One region of the Novosphingobium sp. TCA1 genome, then DNA from elsewhere that is predicted to be linked to it. Evidence: riboswitches for the same ligand, from Rfam matches in the RefSeq annotation. Region 1 holds a riboswitch; each other region holds the start of a gene.
The links. A riboswitch is a leader RNA that binds a small molecule or an ion and turns the genes downstream of it on or off. The one in region 1 is predicted to bind cobalamin.

Region 1 (4,773 bases):
GGAAGATCCTGCCTCCCAGCGGCGCGGTTTCGATCCGCAGCGCTCCGTCCGGGATATCGTGCATGGCGGACAGCGCCTGCCTGACGTCGCGCCATGTCATCGCACCGGCCAGTCTGTCCCTTTCGGCAAGGCCCGCCATGCTGTCGAGAAAGCCCCACGGGTTCATCGAGAAGAGGCCGCTCGCCACCCAGGTCAGGGTCAGCAATCCGAAGAACAGCCCGAAGACGTGATGCCACCACCAGAGCCCCTTGTAGGGCGAGCCGATATGACCCTCGCGCTTGCGGCGGACGCGGGCGATGCCGGCCCAGATGCCGGTCACGGTCAGGAAGCAACCCGCCAGCGAGGTCCAGACGACCACTTCGTTCCACAACGCCCTGTTCTGCCGCAGCATCGTGGGATAGAGCCAGTGCGGCACCGCGCCCAGCCAGCCCCAGAAGCGCTGGAAGCGCGTCGTTTCCTGCACGACTTCACCGGACTTGCCTGAAATGTAGATCTCGGTTCCGGCGTCGTCGTCGAAGTCCACGCGGTAGAGCGGCGCATTGCGCTTGTAGGTCTGCACGGTCCATTGATCGATCCCGGTTTGGGCGGGAGCGGCGGCTTCGCCCGCGATGCCGTGGCCTCTGGCGAAATCCTGGGCGATCCTGCCGATGTCCTGCGGATCCGGGGCGGCGAGCGGCTTGCCGGTTGCCAGATCGAAGGCGGCGGGGATCGTGCGCATCTGCGGAATCGCGCGGTCGGTGGATTGACCGGGCACGACCCGCAGGACCGGGCGCCCGGCCAGCATCTCGACGCGGGCGGAGGCGATCGGCGTATCCGGCGCCATGTCCACGGCGTCGAAAGCGCTTGGCGGCGGCAAGTGCAGGGGGGCAAGGCCTTGCACTTGCGCTGAAGGCTCCAGCCTCGGATAGTCCACATAGATCATCACGAAGCCCGAGAGGCACCAGATCGTCATCAGCAGGCCGACGAAGACGCCGAGCCAGCGATGAAGGACAAGGATCGGGCGCGGCAGCAGGCTGCGCGAGCGCTTCGTTCGAGGATAGGGCCGAGGCTGGAGTGTGCTCATGGCCTCAGAAGCTCAGGCCGTAGCTCATCCGCAGCGTGCGCGGCACGCCCCGGCTGAAGTAGAGGAAGCGGCTGTTGCTGCCATCCAGCGCGCCTTGGTCGGTCACTGCCGACTGATAGCCGCGCGTCGCATATTCCTTGTTGAACACGTTCTCGACATTGACGCCGAAGCGGTTTCGGCGCGCCGCACCGTCCACGTAGAGATAGGCCCCGGCATCGACGAGCGCGTAGTTGCCGTAGTTCCGGCGGCCGAAGCCCGAAGCGGTGGACCAGACGTCGCCGATCCAGTTGACCGCGAGATTGGCGCCGAACGGCCGGTCCTCAGGCGCATAGGCCAGGGTGCCCTTCGCATATTGCCGGGGATTGCGGTCGAGCTGGGTGGACGATCCCTTTTCCCGCACGCGGGCGTAAGTGTAGCTGGCATTGAGGCTCCAGCCCCCGGCCGTCCGTGCGGTCAGTTCGAACTCGCCGCCCTGCGAGCGGACCTTGCCGTCGAGGTTGGCGTAAGTGCCGTTGGGATAGGCCGGATTATCGTAATCGTAGTCGATCATGTTGGTGATGCGGCGATGGAAGTAAGTCGCCTTCCAGCCCAGCGTGACCATGCCTGCGGGCAGGGTTCCGCCTGCGGAGAGGTTGAGGTTGAGGCTCTGCTCCGGGCTCAGGTTCGGGTTGCCGATCTCGCAGCAGGGGTCGTTGCCATAGAGCTGCGAGGCATCGGGAAGCACGAAGGACGTGCCCCCGTTCGCCTCCACATAGAGCGCATCGGCAAAGTCGTAGCGGCCGGAGACGTTCCAGATCGTCTTCTTCGCCCCGTCCGTGCGGTTGTAGCGCAGGCCTGCCGCAAGGCGGCCCTTGGAGGAAATCTCGTCGGTGGTGCGCACCTGGAAGATCCCGGCGTGGACCTGTTCGCTGGTCGGCGCGATCAGCAGCACGTCGTCGCGGCCGCTGAAGTTCTGGAAATCGTAGCCCAGCAGGTATTCGAGGCCGGGGTGGAGGTGGAGCTTGACCACCGCGCTGCCGCCCCAGTCGCGATAGCCCCAGAACGTGCCTGCCGGGTAGATCACTTGCGGCTGGAGATCGGGAAGCGAATTGCGGATCTGGACATAGGCCGTCTTCCAGTCATGGAAATAGCCCTTGAGGAAGAACTGCACGGCATCGCTGCCGGTGTAATCGAGGCGGAGGCTGGCGATTTCCTCGTTGCGATCGTTGCGGCTCTCGCGGATGCGCGTGGGCGAGAGGTTGTCGAGCTTCGCCTCGGTATGCTGGTACTGGGCGTTGAGCGCCAGATCGGGGGCGAGGTCGTACTGGTACTTGAGACCCGCCGACCACAAGTCATAGCCGAGATGGCGATCGGTGAGGCTGGGCTGATAGGCGCTGTAAGGCGTGTAGCCTTCCGACCGGTTGTGCGAGGCATAGGCCACGAAGCGGTGGTTGCCCGCCGCACCGCGCAAGTAGCCGTCCACCGTGGTGCCGCCCCAGGAATCGACCGAGGCATTGACCTGGCCGTTGAAATCGTCGGTGAAGCCGCGCGTCACCACGTTGATGACGCCCGCCGAAGCCTGCGTGCCGTAGAACAGGCTCTCGCCGCCGCGAAGCACCTCGATACGTTCGATCATGCTGGCGGGAAGCGTGTCGTTGGGCGACGTTCCACCGTAGAGGCGGTTGTTGAGGCGGATGCCGTCCATCGTCCAGAGCACGTCCTGCGTGCGCGATCCCTGAAGCGAGACGTCGACGTAAGTGAACGGCCCGTTGCGGGCGCGAATGTAGAGGCCGGGCACCGATTCCAGCGCCTTGACCACGTCTACCGCGCCGCTGTCCTTTATCTGCTTTTCGCTGACCGTCACCACGTCGTTGCCGTAGCGGGAAAGCTCCTGCGGCAGCGTCTCCTCAAGGCTGGTGCCAGTGACGATGATGGCCCGATCCTCACCGGCGTCTTCACCGGTTTCCTCGGCATGGGCCTGCGTGCTCCAGGCAAGAGCCAGCACCGCGGCCAGCGCGGCGGGCGAATTTATAGCGAACTTCATTTCATCCCCCTGTCGAGCGCCATGCGATCCGAAGCAGGGGTCTGCCGTTCACGAACGGTCGGCGCGCCGACCGGCGTTCACGAAAGGCCGGCGCACCGACCGGCCGGGCGCCCATAACGAAGGGACGACCGCTCAGCGCACCGTGCGGCCCCTGCCGCTGGTTCGTCGCTCAGACGGAGAAACACCGTGCCCCGGCCATCCCCTGGGCCAAAGCAAGAGCGACCGGACGCAGGCAGGTCTCCTGGCTCGCGGGTCATGGCTTGATACACGGCCTTCCCAGGCCTCGCAGGATTTAGCGTCCGGCCCAGTGGCTACGACAGGCGCACTTGCCCTGCCGCGTGATGTGTATCGCGCTCGCCGCTTACAGTTGCAGGGACAGCCTCGGATTCGAGGATCGAAACCCTCTCACCGTGTTCCCATTTTAAGCCTCTTTCGAGGCACCGGCGCGATCTTTTCCGCCCTCCCTGTTCAGCGAAGGCGGATGCGGTGCGCTAGCTTGGGAGCTTGAAGGGCGCAAGCGCGATTTGCGCGGCGATCTTCGCAAAGGCGATACTCGGCTCGATCGGAGCCGCTCATTCTTGCCCGAGCCTATTGCAAGTTATTCGCAACAATCTATGAAGCCGAAGTTTGCAACCTGCCAGCCGGTCGGAGAAGGTCGCCCATTGAACAGCGCACAGGCCCGCTTGCGCATCTATGCGGAGCATCGGCCGGCACTGGTCGACTATGCCACGCCGATCGTCGGATCGCGCGACAGCGCCGAAGACGTCGTGCAGGAAGCCTACTTCCGCTTCGTGCCGACACGGCCGCCGCTGCTGCTGGGCCTGCGCACGCCGGTCGGCTATCTCTATCGGATCGCCCGCAACATCGCGATCGACTGGACCCGGCGGGATGCGGCCGAGCAGCGCCGCAATGCGGCCTATGCCCTGACCCGCGATCCGCAGCCCCTTTCCGCGTCGGCCGAGGATGAACTGCTCTGCGGCGACGAGGCACGGCTGGTTCTGGCGACTCTCGCAAGCCTGCCGGAGAAGAAGCGGCGCGCCTACGAAATGAGCGTGTTCGGAGAGATGTCCTCGACCCAGATCGCGCAGCAGCTCGGCGTGTCGCGCGCGACGGCGCATCGGCTGGTGCAGGATGCGATGATTCATGTCATGCGCAGCGTCGAGCGCATGGGGCCGGAGGGGGACGACGATGCCGGTTGAGATGCAAATTGAGACGCAGGTTGAGAAGCAGATTGAGACAGGCGCGCGCGAGACTCGTCTTTTGTGTGGGTTCGACGAGGCGATACATCCATGACGGCCAGACCTGTTGCAGGAAACGGAGAGCACGCGCTGCCCGACGATGTGCTGGTGGAGGCATCGGACTGGCGCCTGCGCATCCAGGACGCCCCGGACGATCTGGATCTTCGCGCCCGATTCGAGGCCTGGCTGGAGAGCGATCCTGCTCATCGGAGGGCCTGGACCCTGCTGGAGCGCAGCGTCCGCCTGACCTTGCAGACGCCGCCCGCCCATGCCGCGGATTGGCGAGAGGCCAAGCCGGACCTGCCGCCTGTGCCGGTAACGGTCGACCGGGAGCCGAAGCCGCGAACATCTTCCAATCCGCGCCGCAGCAGGCGCACAGGCAGGCGCGTTGCCCTGGGCGCGGTGGCGGCAGTGCTTGTGGCGATCCTGACCGGGCCGCAGGTCATGCT
Region 2 (4,773 bases), on a different contig from region 1:
CCGGCGCGCCTGCAAAGACTTGCGCAGCAAGCGCAGCCGCAGGCGTGGTATTGCCGATGCCCATCTCGCCCACGAAGAACAGGTCACTGTCCGCCGAGACCGCCGCCGCCCCGGCATTGAGCGCGGAAAGGCACTCCGCCTCGCTCATGGCGGCTTCGCAGGTGATGTCGCCTGTCGGACGGTCGAGTTCGAGCGCAACCACGCGCAGGTCGGCGCCGCAGGCCGCCGTCAGCGCATTGATCGCCGCGCCGCCCGCCTCGAAATTGGCGACCATCTGCACCGTGACTTCGGGAGGATAGGCACTGACGCCGCGCGCCGCGACGCCGTGGTTACCTGCGAAGATCGCCGCGCGGACAAGCTCGGCGCGGGGGCGCTCGCGCCGCTGCCAGCCCGCCATGAAGATCGCGATCTCCTCCAGCCGTCCCAGCGATCCCGCAGGCTTCGTCAGCACCGACTGGCGGCTGCGCGCGGCCTCCAGCGCCGCCTCTTCCGGTTCGGGCAGATCGGCCAGTGCCTCGGCGAAGGCAGCGCGGTTCTCGAAGCGGATCATGCGGCGACGAAGCCTTCCGGCGGGGTGCGGGTGATGAAATGCCCCTTCACGCCTTGCGGCCACTCCCGGTACGGCACCTGCCCATGCTCGCTGGCGGCATGGCGCACGGCATATTCCAGGATCGCACGGGCTGCGTCCTCATCCGGCACGAAGTCGCCCAGCACGTAGCCGAGCTTGCCGGGCGCGCGGATCGCCACCGTACAATGGCGCTGGCAGGCAAAGAGGCAGGGCATTTCCTGCACCGCCACGCCCCTGAGCGCCGGGTCGGCTGCCTGCGCCGCGCGCATGGCCTCCGCCAACACCGCGCCGCCGCGCCGCCCATCCGCATCCTCGCGGGCTTCGGCGGAATGGCGGCAGGTATTGCATACGACCACCGAAGGACCGGGTTCGACGGGCTGCAACATCAGAACCGGCTCCTCACGCCCAGATAGACGGTGCGGCCGAGCGTGCCGTAACCGCTTACGGTCTCGTACTTCTCGTCGCCCACGTTTTCGATACGTCCTTGAAGAGTGAGGTTTTCCATGACCTGCCACTGCGCGCGCAAGTCCACCAGCCAATAGTCGTCCAGCTTGGCGGTTCCGGTGGCGGCATTGTAGCTTTCGCCCGAATAGCGGGCGGCAACGCTGGCGCGCAGGCCCTGCGGCAGGTCCACCCCCGCCTCGACATTGGCCAGATGGCGCGGCACGCGCTGGAGCTGGCGACCATAAGTGGCGCTGTCCGGGGTACGGTCCTCCGCCTCGATCCAGCTGTAGTTGCCCTCGGCGAAGAAAATGCCCCACTTTGCCGAAGCGGCCAGTTCCAGCCCGCGCGCATGGCTGGCCTTGACGTTGGCATAGTAGCCGAAGCGCGAGGTCGCAGTGCCGGGAACCATGCAGATGTCCGGCAGGGCGCCGCTGGTCGGGCAATAGGCGAAGTCGATCAGATTGTCGGTATCGCGCTCGAACCATGTGGCCGAAAGCCGCAGCACTTCGCCGAAGCCCTGCTCGGCACCGACTTCCCAGCCCTTGGCCTTTTCGGGCTTGAGATCGTCCACGCCGTACATGCTGAAAAGCTGGTAGAGCGAGGGCGCCTTGAAGCCCTCGTCATAGCTGGCGCGCAGCACCGTGGCCCCCTGGTTGGGCGTATAGACCGCGCCTGCCGAAAACACGGTATTGCCGCCGAAGCGCGACTGATGGTCGTAACGCGCACCGCCGTTCAGGGTCAGCCCGGTCAGCGGCGTCACGCGCAGTTCTCCGTAGACGCTGTCGGTATCGGCTTTCGTCGGGGTGAGCGTGTAGGGCGCGGCGCTGTTCGACGGCGAGGCCGTGGTCATGCGCTGCTCCTCGCGCTCGGCCCCGAACACGGCCTGGACGGCTTCCGAGAACGTGTAGGTGCCCTGATATTCGAAGCGGCGGCCCCGGCCGTGGGCGTCGAACGTGATCTGGCGGATGGAGCGCGCGGGATCGTAGTTTGCCCGGTCGGTCTCGGTCTGGAGCACGGCGACCCGGTTCACCAGCTTCCCGCCGAGCAGCGCGAAGTTGAGCCCGGCATAGCCCGACCATTCCTCGGTCCGGCCATAAGCGCGCGTATCGCCCGAGGTCCCGTCGAAATCGTTGCGGGAATCGGACCAATAACCGCGCAAGTCCAGCGAAACGTCCGGCGTGATGCGAAACGTCAGGGTGCCGCTGGCGGAGGAACGCTGGAAACCGTCGTCCTCGGTGCCGTTGGAACGGGCCGAAATGCCGTCGGTGGTGAAGCGCGAGGCGGCGATGCGCCAGTCGATCGCTTCGGACGTGCCGCCCAGACCGGCGCGCGCGGAAACGGTGTCATGGGTTCCCGCTTCCACGGCGAAGCTGCCTTCCAGCGGCTCGGTCGGACGGCGGGTGCGAACGTTGACGACGCCGCCGATGGCGTCGCTGCCCCAGAGAATCGACTGCGGCCCGCGCAGGATCTCGATCCGTTCGGCATCGTCCACGAAGAGCGTCGAAAAGCCGTAGCCCCCCGCCGTGGACGAAGCGTCCGACAGGCGCATGCCGTCGATCACCATGACCGATTGCCCGGCGTCGGCGCCGCGGATACGCAGCGAGGTGGTGGTGCCGTAGCCGCCGTTGCGCGAAAGGCTGATGCCGGGCGTGCGCAGCAGGATATCGGTGAGGGCGATGGGCTGCGCGGCGACGATCTGCGCTTCGTCCAGCACGGTCACGCTATCCGCCACGCGATCCGCCGCGACCGGGGTGCGCAGCGCGGAGACGACGATACGGTCCGACGAGGCGTCGTCGGCGCCTTCGGCCTGGGCCGCGAAAGGATAGGCGGTCAGGGCAAGAGCAAGGGTGGTGGCAGTGGTAATTCGGCAGTTCACGGCATGTCCTTCAAGCCAGCGATCGAACCCGACCGGGCCGATATGCAAGGCGAAGGACGTGCAGCCGCGACAGACGGCGACAGGCCCCTTCGCGCCGCAAACCGGCACGGCAATGGCTGTCGCTCGGCGAGGAAATGCCCCGTTCGGCCGGCTCACCCTGTCCGGTCGAAGAACGACTGCGGCAGGCAGGTCTCCTGGCTCACGGGTCAATGCCGTTTCGGCCGCCTTCTCAGGGCCTTGCACCCCCAATGGCGAAATGGCCGCACGGCTCGCCGCTTACAGTTGCAGGGGCAGCCCGGGGCTTTCACCCGAGTTCCCTTTTGATCCCTCGCGGGGAACCTGTCGCAGCAGCGCCCCTATCGCCGCGAGGTCGGCGGCGCAAGATGAGAGGCGCTTGCGCGAACCTGCGAAGTTCCATAGTCGTGCCGGTGCAAGGGGTGCCCGCAAGGGCTTGATCGGGAAGCCCGGACTGCGGCCGATCGGCCGTGGCAGCCGGCACTGCGCCCGCAACTGTAACCGGGGATGCGCCCCGCCGAAACGCCATTGGAGCCTGACGGCTTACCGAGAAGGCGGCGGAAGGCGCGAGGATCCGGGAAGTCAGGAAACCGGCCCCTCGCCGTCGATCCTTCGCGCGGGCGGGATGTACCGGGCGGACGAGGGCGATGCCTCCCGTGGGGGAGGCTCCTTCGCGTGACGACATTCGTGCGTCTGTACCGAAGGGGGGAATTGAACATGCGCCATCCTGGAACCTGCCCGTCCGGGCGATATCTGCGGCCCGTACGATGACGGACACGCCGATGACGGCCTGCCCTGCACTGCTCGTCACCGCGCCTTCGTCGGGACAGGGCAAGACGCTCGCCACGGCCGCCCTTGCCCGCCGCCACGTCCGGGCAGGACGGCGGGTGCGGGTGTTCAAATGCGGGCCGGACTTCCTCGATCCCATGGTTCACGAAGTCGCCAGCGGCGCCCCGGTCCATCAGCTCGACCTGTTCATGTGCGGAGAGGACCAGTGCCGCGCGCTGCTGCACGATGCCGCGCGGGAGGCCGACCTCATCCTCGTCGAGGGTGCGATGGGGCTGTTCGACGGCACCCCCTCTTCCGCCGACCTCGCCCGGCGCTTCGGCCTGCCGGTCATGGCGGTGCTGGACGGTTCGTCGATGGCGCAGACCTTCGGCGCACTGGTCCACGGGCTGGCGACATACCGCAAGGACGTGACGCTGGCCGCCGTGCTTGCCAACCGCGTGGGCAGTGATCGCCATGCGCAGCTGCTGGAACGCGGCATGCCGGGCGGCGTGCAATGGCTGGGCGCCGTGCCGCGCGACGACGGCATGGGCCTTCCCGAACGCCATCTCGGCTTGGTGCAGGCAGGCGAGATCGCCGATCTCGAAGCCCGCATCGACCGCGCCGCCGAACTGCTTCCCGAAAGCGCCCTCTGGCTGCCCGAGCCTGTGCCGTTTCCGAAACCCGCCTCCGCCGCCCCTGCGCCTTCAGCGCTGGCCGGAAAACGCATAGCCGTGGCCCGCGACGAGGCCTTCGGTTTCATCTACCCGGCCAATCTCGAGTTCCTGGAAAGCGCGGGCGCACGGCTGGCTTTCTTCTCGCCTCTGCGCGACGCCACCTTGCCGGACTGCGACGCGCTCTGGCTGCCGGGCGGCTATCCCGAACTTCATCTCGCCGCGCTCAGTGCCAACCGTGCAATGGTGGAAGCGATCCGCGCGCACTTTCTGACCGAGCGCCCGATCCTGGCCGAGTGCGGCGGCATGCTCTATGCCTGCGAAAGGCTGGAAGATGCCGCAGGCACCAGCACGCCCATGCTCGGCCTGCTGCCCGCCCGCGCGGCCATGCAGAAACGACTGGTCGCCCTCGGCATGCAGGAAGCGGAACT
Region 3 (4,773 bases), on a different contig from region 1:
CATGCGGAAAGGGCCACGGCCTTGGGGTACTCGCCCTCGCGCTGGAGATAGTCCTCCACCAGCAGATCGGCGGACTTGCGGCCGAGTTCCCAGGCTACGGGGGTGGGCACGGCGCGGGTATCGACCGAATAGAAGTTGCGTCCCGTGGGGAGCACATCAGGCCGCCCGCGCGTGGGCGCGCCGGAGGGGCCGGGCAGCACGAAACGGCCATCGAGACCGGCAAGCAAGGCCTCGGCCTCGCGCAGGCCGCAAAGGTCGATGCGGGGGGCGAGGTCGGTGCGGATGGCGTCAAGAACGGCTGCGGTGCGTTCGCCCAACCCATTTCCTGATAGGCTGCCGTCATGCTGAACTTGTTTCAGCATCCATTTCTCGCCCTCAACCGGTGGGTCTATCGGCGAGATGGACCCTGAAACAAGTTCAGGGTGACGATGAGCGGAGAGGCGGTCGAGCAAATTGGCCGCCAGCAGTTCGAGCCGTTCGACGGTGTCGCCGTGCGTGCGCCAGGGTTCATCCGAAACCGCCGCAAGTGCTTCCGGCCGCGTACCGTCCCAGCGATCACCCATCCGGCAGTCGAGCGGGTCGAAGTCCAGCCCGAAATCGTCCGCCATCGCCCGCAGCAGCGAGGCCTGCCCGGCATGGTCATACCCGCGCGGCGTACGGGCCAGCGCGACCAGCAGGTCGCGCCGCAAGCGGCCCTCGGGTGACCGGGTGAAGACATGCAGCCCATCGCGGATCTGCAATTCCTTCAGCTCGCAGAGGTAGTTGTCGATGGCCGAAAGCGCGTCGTCATCGTCGCCGCTGGCCTCGGCGTCACGGTCGAGGCCGTGGCTGCGCGCCAGATCGAGAATGTCCCGCCTCAGCCGGTTGAGGCGGCGCGGGTCCATCCCGGCGGCGAGGTAGTATTCGTCCACCAGCGCCTCAAGCTGCTTTAGCGGGCCGTAAGTCTCGGCGCGGGTCAGCGGCGGGGTGAGGTGATCGACGACCACCGCGCCGATGCGGCGCTTGGCCTGCGTGCCTTCGCCGGGGTCGTTGACGATGAAGGGGTAAAGCTGCGGCAGCGGCCCGGCGCAAATCTCCGGGAAGCACGCGCGCGAGAGCGAGATGGCCTTTCCGGGTAGCCATTCCAGATTGCCGTGCTTGCCGACATGGACCACCGCCTGCGCGCGGAAGTCCTGCGCGAGCCAGACGTGGAAGGCGAGATAGGCGTGCGGCGGCGGCAGGGCCGGGTCGTGATAGCTGGCCTTGGGATCGATGTTGTAGCCGCGCGCGGGCTGCACGGCGACGGCGAGATTGCCGAAGCGGTGGACCGGCAGACGGAACGCGCCGTCCCGCACGAAGGGATCGGCAGACGGCTCTCCCCAGCGTTCGGACATGGCTTTGCGCGCGCTATCGGGCACCGCTGCGAAGGCGGCTTCGTAGGCCGAAAGCGGCAGCGAAACTTCACCCGCGCGGTCCAGCGATGTCAGGTCGTTGGTCACGCCGCCGGTCATCACACGCATCAGCGAGGCGCCGTCCCTTGGAGCATCGCCGGTGTCATAGCCTGCCTCGGCCAGCGCGGCGATGATCGCGGCGGTGCTGGCGGGGGTGTCGAGGCCGACGCCATTGCCGATGCGTCCGTCGCGGTTGGGGTAGTTCGCCAGCACCAGTGCGACGCGGCGCTCAGCGGATGCCGTGCGGCGCAGGCTCGCCCAGTTGGCGGCGAGATCGGCAACGAAGGCCACCCGGTCCGGTGCGACGCGGGGGACGACGATGCCGCACTGGGTCACTTCGTCGAAACGCTCGGCGGCCTTGAAGGCGACGGCGCGGGTGAACAGGCGGCCGTCCACTTCGGGCAGCGCCACATTCATGGCGAGATCGCGCGGGCCAAGGCCGCGTGCGGCGCCTTGCCACTCGCTTTCCTCGACGCCCGCGAAGGCGACTTGCAGGATCGGGCAGTCCGCCTTTTCCAGAATGCCCGGCTTGCGATCGTCGCCTGCGGAGGAGGAGGCGAAGCTGGTGGCGTTGACGATCACATCGGGCGCGATCTCGCCCAGCAATCCGCCCAGCCAGTCTACCGCGAAAGGCTCCCGCAAGGCGCGGACGTGGACGGCGGCAATGTTGAAGCCGCGCTCCTGAAGTGCCGCGATCATCGCATCCACGGCGTCCAGCGTGCCCGCGATCATCAGTGCGCGGTAGAACACCAGCAATGCCAGCGGGCGGCCTTGGGTCCAGCCTGCCTGAACTTCGGCAAGCCCGGCGCGCTCGGTGCCGGCAAGGTAGAGCCCGGCATCGGCCACCGGCACCGGATCGTCCGGCTCGCCCGTGTCATGGCCGATGGTGCGTGCAGCGGTGCGCAGGAACGACAGGGCATTGGCGGTGCCGCCCTGCCGCAAATAGTCGCGCATCCGCTCGCGCAGGTCGGAGGGCAGGGTGGAGGCGCGGTCGAGTGCGGGGTCAGCCTCTCGCCCGTCGGCAATGGCGGCGAAGGCAATGCCGTTCTCGCGCGCGACGCGGGCGATCTCGTCGATGCCGTAGCCCCAGTAGCTCTTGCCGCCGAGCAGGATCACGCAGACGAACTTGGCCTTGGCGATCACCTTTTCGACATAGAGGTCGATCGAATAGGGGTGGCGCAGTTGCAGCAGGTTGGCGAGGCGAATGCTGGGTGCGCCTTCGGGCATGCGCGCCGCCGCGCCCGCGAAGCAGGCGAGTTCGCTGTCCGCCACGGTGAGGATCACCATGTCGCCGGGAGACTGGTCGAGGTCGATCGCCTCCTCGCCGTTGGAGATCGTCCCCGGCGTGGCGGAGAGCAGGTGCATCAGGCGTCTACAGTACCGAGAACCCCGGCAAGCCCCGCCTCGATGGCAGCGCGGTCCAGACCCTTCTGGCCGATGATAACCAACTGCGTGCGGCGCGCTTCCTGCGGCAGCCATGCGCGGTCATAGAAGTGCTGGATGCGCGGGCCAACGGCCTGGACGACAAGGCGGCTGGGCTTGCCGCGGACTGCGACCATGCCCTTGATGCGCAGCACGTCATGCTCTGCTATCAGGTCCTTCAGGCGGGCGAGAAGGGCTTCGAGATCGACCACATCGCCACCAGAGACCACGAAGCTGTCGAAATCGTCATGGTCGTGATCCTCGTCCAGCCCGTCGATGTGCGAGGGGCGGGAATCGAGGTCGTCCTCGGCCGCGGCAGTGATGCCCAGCAGCGCGGCGATATCGACGGCGCCGTGATCGGCACGCACGATCTTCACGCCGGGGCGCGTCTCGGCTAGCACCAGCGTCTCGACATGGGCGAGGGCATCGGCATCGACGAGGTCGGTCTTGTTGAGCACCACCATGTCGGCGCAGCCCAGCTGTTCCTCGAACAGTTCTTCCAGCGGGCTCTCGTGGTCCAGCATCGGGTCCGCCGCGCGGGCTGCCGCCAGCGCGGCCTCATCGGTGGCGAAACGGCCCGCCGCGACGGCATCGGCGTCGATCAGCGCGACCACGCCGTCAACGGTGGCGCGGGTGCGGATGTCGGGCCACTGGAAGGCCTTTACCAACGGCTTTGGCAGGGCCAGGCCGCTGGTCTCGATGATGATGTGATCGGGTTTGTTTTCGCGGTCCAGCAGCTTCTGCATGGTCGGCAGGAAATCGTCGGCGACGGTGCAGCAGATGCAGCCGTTGGCCAGTTCGACGATGTCGTCTTCCGGGCAGGCCTCGTCGTTGCAGCCCTTCACCAGTTCGCCGTCCACGCCGACATCGCCGAATTCGTTGATGATCAGCGCCAGGCGGCGGCCCTTGGCATTCTGGAGGAGGTGGCGGATCAGCGTCGTCTTGCCGGCGCCGAGGAAGCCGGTGATGACGGTGGTGGGAACTTTGCTCATGTATCGTCTCCCGCGCGCCAGCGACCTGAAACGGCGGGGCTTTCCGCCGCGAATGCAGCGATGGCGGCGCGCCGGATCGGACCGGCGCACGGGCGCCCGACACGGCATGCCGCTGCGGCCCCGGCCGCATGCATCACGTCGCTCAGACGGAAGAGTTACCGTGCCTTGGCCATCCCCTGGACCCGGGCAAGAGCGACATCGGCGCAGGCAGGTTTCCTGGCTCGCGGGTCAGGGCGTGATGCACGGCCTTCCCAGGCCTCGCATGACTTAGCGTCCGGCCCAGTGGCTGCGGCGGAGATCCTTGTCTCGCCGCGATGTGCATCGCGCTCGCCGCTTACAGTTGCAGGGACAGCCCCGGATTCGAGCAAACTCTGAAGGGAGAAGCTCTACCGTGTTCCCGTATTAAGCCCCTTGCGGGGCACCGGCGCGATCTTTGCCGAAACGCCTTCGCGTTCCGGCCATCCGGCGATTAGCTGGGCATGCTTTCGCTCGCAAGCCCCAGCGACTGCAATCGCCAGGTGCGGTTGAAGGAAAGCACCGTGCGCGAGAGCGGCGCCACATCGACGGCAAGCGTCGCGTGCAAGGGCAAGCCGAGCGCGTGGGAGAGGGCGGCGCGGACGATCATCGGATGGGTGATGGCGCAGACCGGCCCGTCGAAGGCGGCAACCTCGTCCAACCATGCGCCGACGCGCCTGCGCGCCTGTTCCATCGAATCGCCGCCGGGAACGCCCTGGGTCGGATCTGCCAGCCAGCGTTCAATCGATCCCGGTTCGGCGCTTTCGATGTCCGCGAAACTGCGGCCGGTCCAGGCACCGTGAGAGAGATCGGCGAGGGCGGCCTGTTCCTGCGTCGCCAGCCCCATCGCGGCAGCGGTCTCGGCAGCTGCGCGGGCGGGGCTGCGATGCACTGCGATGCGAAAGCGGTCCGGC

Region 2: it holds a riboswitch for cobalamin, as region 1 does, so the genes downstream of both, NTCA1_RS19650 (TonB-dependent siderophore receptor) here and NTCA1_RS15680 (TonB-dependent siderophore receptor) in region 1, are expected to answer to the same signal.
Region 3: it holds a riboswitch for cobalamin, as region 1 does, so the genes downstream of both, cobW (cobalamin biosynthesis protein CobW) here and NTCA1_RS15680 (TonB-dependent siderophore receptor) in region 1, are expected to answer to the same signal.

Annotation. Positions count from the first base shown of each region.
Region 1 covers NZ_BLJH01000013.1:114,897-119,669, forward strand. The annotation lists gene NTCA1_RS15675 (PepSY domain-containing protein) at 1-1,063, opposite strand, end outside; gene NTCA1_RS15680 (TonB-dependent siderophore receptor) at 1,068-3,086, opposite strand; cobalamin riboswitch at 3,300-3,546, opposite strand; gene NTCA1_RS15685 (RNA polymerase sigma factor) at 3,749-4,285, shown strand; gene NTCA1_RS15690 (FecR domain-containing protein) at 4,376-4,773, shown strand, end outside.
Region 2 covers NZ_BLJH01000019.1:99,470-104,242, reverse strand. The annotation lists gene cobT (nicotinate-nucleotide--dimethylbenzimidazole phosphoribosyltransferase) at 1-550, opposite strand, end outside; gene NTCA1_RS19655 (DUF1636 domain-containing protein) at 547-954, opposite strand; gene NTCA1_RS19650 (TonB-dependent siderophore receptor) at 954-2,888, opposite strand; cobalamin riboswitch at 3,055-3,246, opposite strand; cobalamin riboswitch at 3,307-3,517, shown strand; gene NTCA1_RS19645 (cobyrinate a,c-diamide synthase) at 3,671-4,773, shown strand, end outside.
Region 3 covers NZ_BLJH01000008.1:127,809-132,581, forward strand. The annotation lists gene cobN (cobaltochelatase subunit CobN) at 1-2,795, opposite strand, end outside; gene cobW (cobalamin biosynthesis protein CobW) at 2,795-3,844, opposite strand; cobalamin riboswitch at 4,033-4,285, opposite strand; gene NTCA1_RS11930 (histidine phosphatase family protein) at 4,314-4,773, opposite strand, start outside.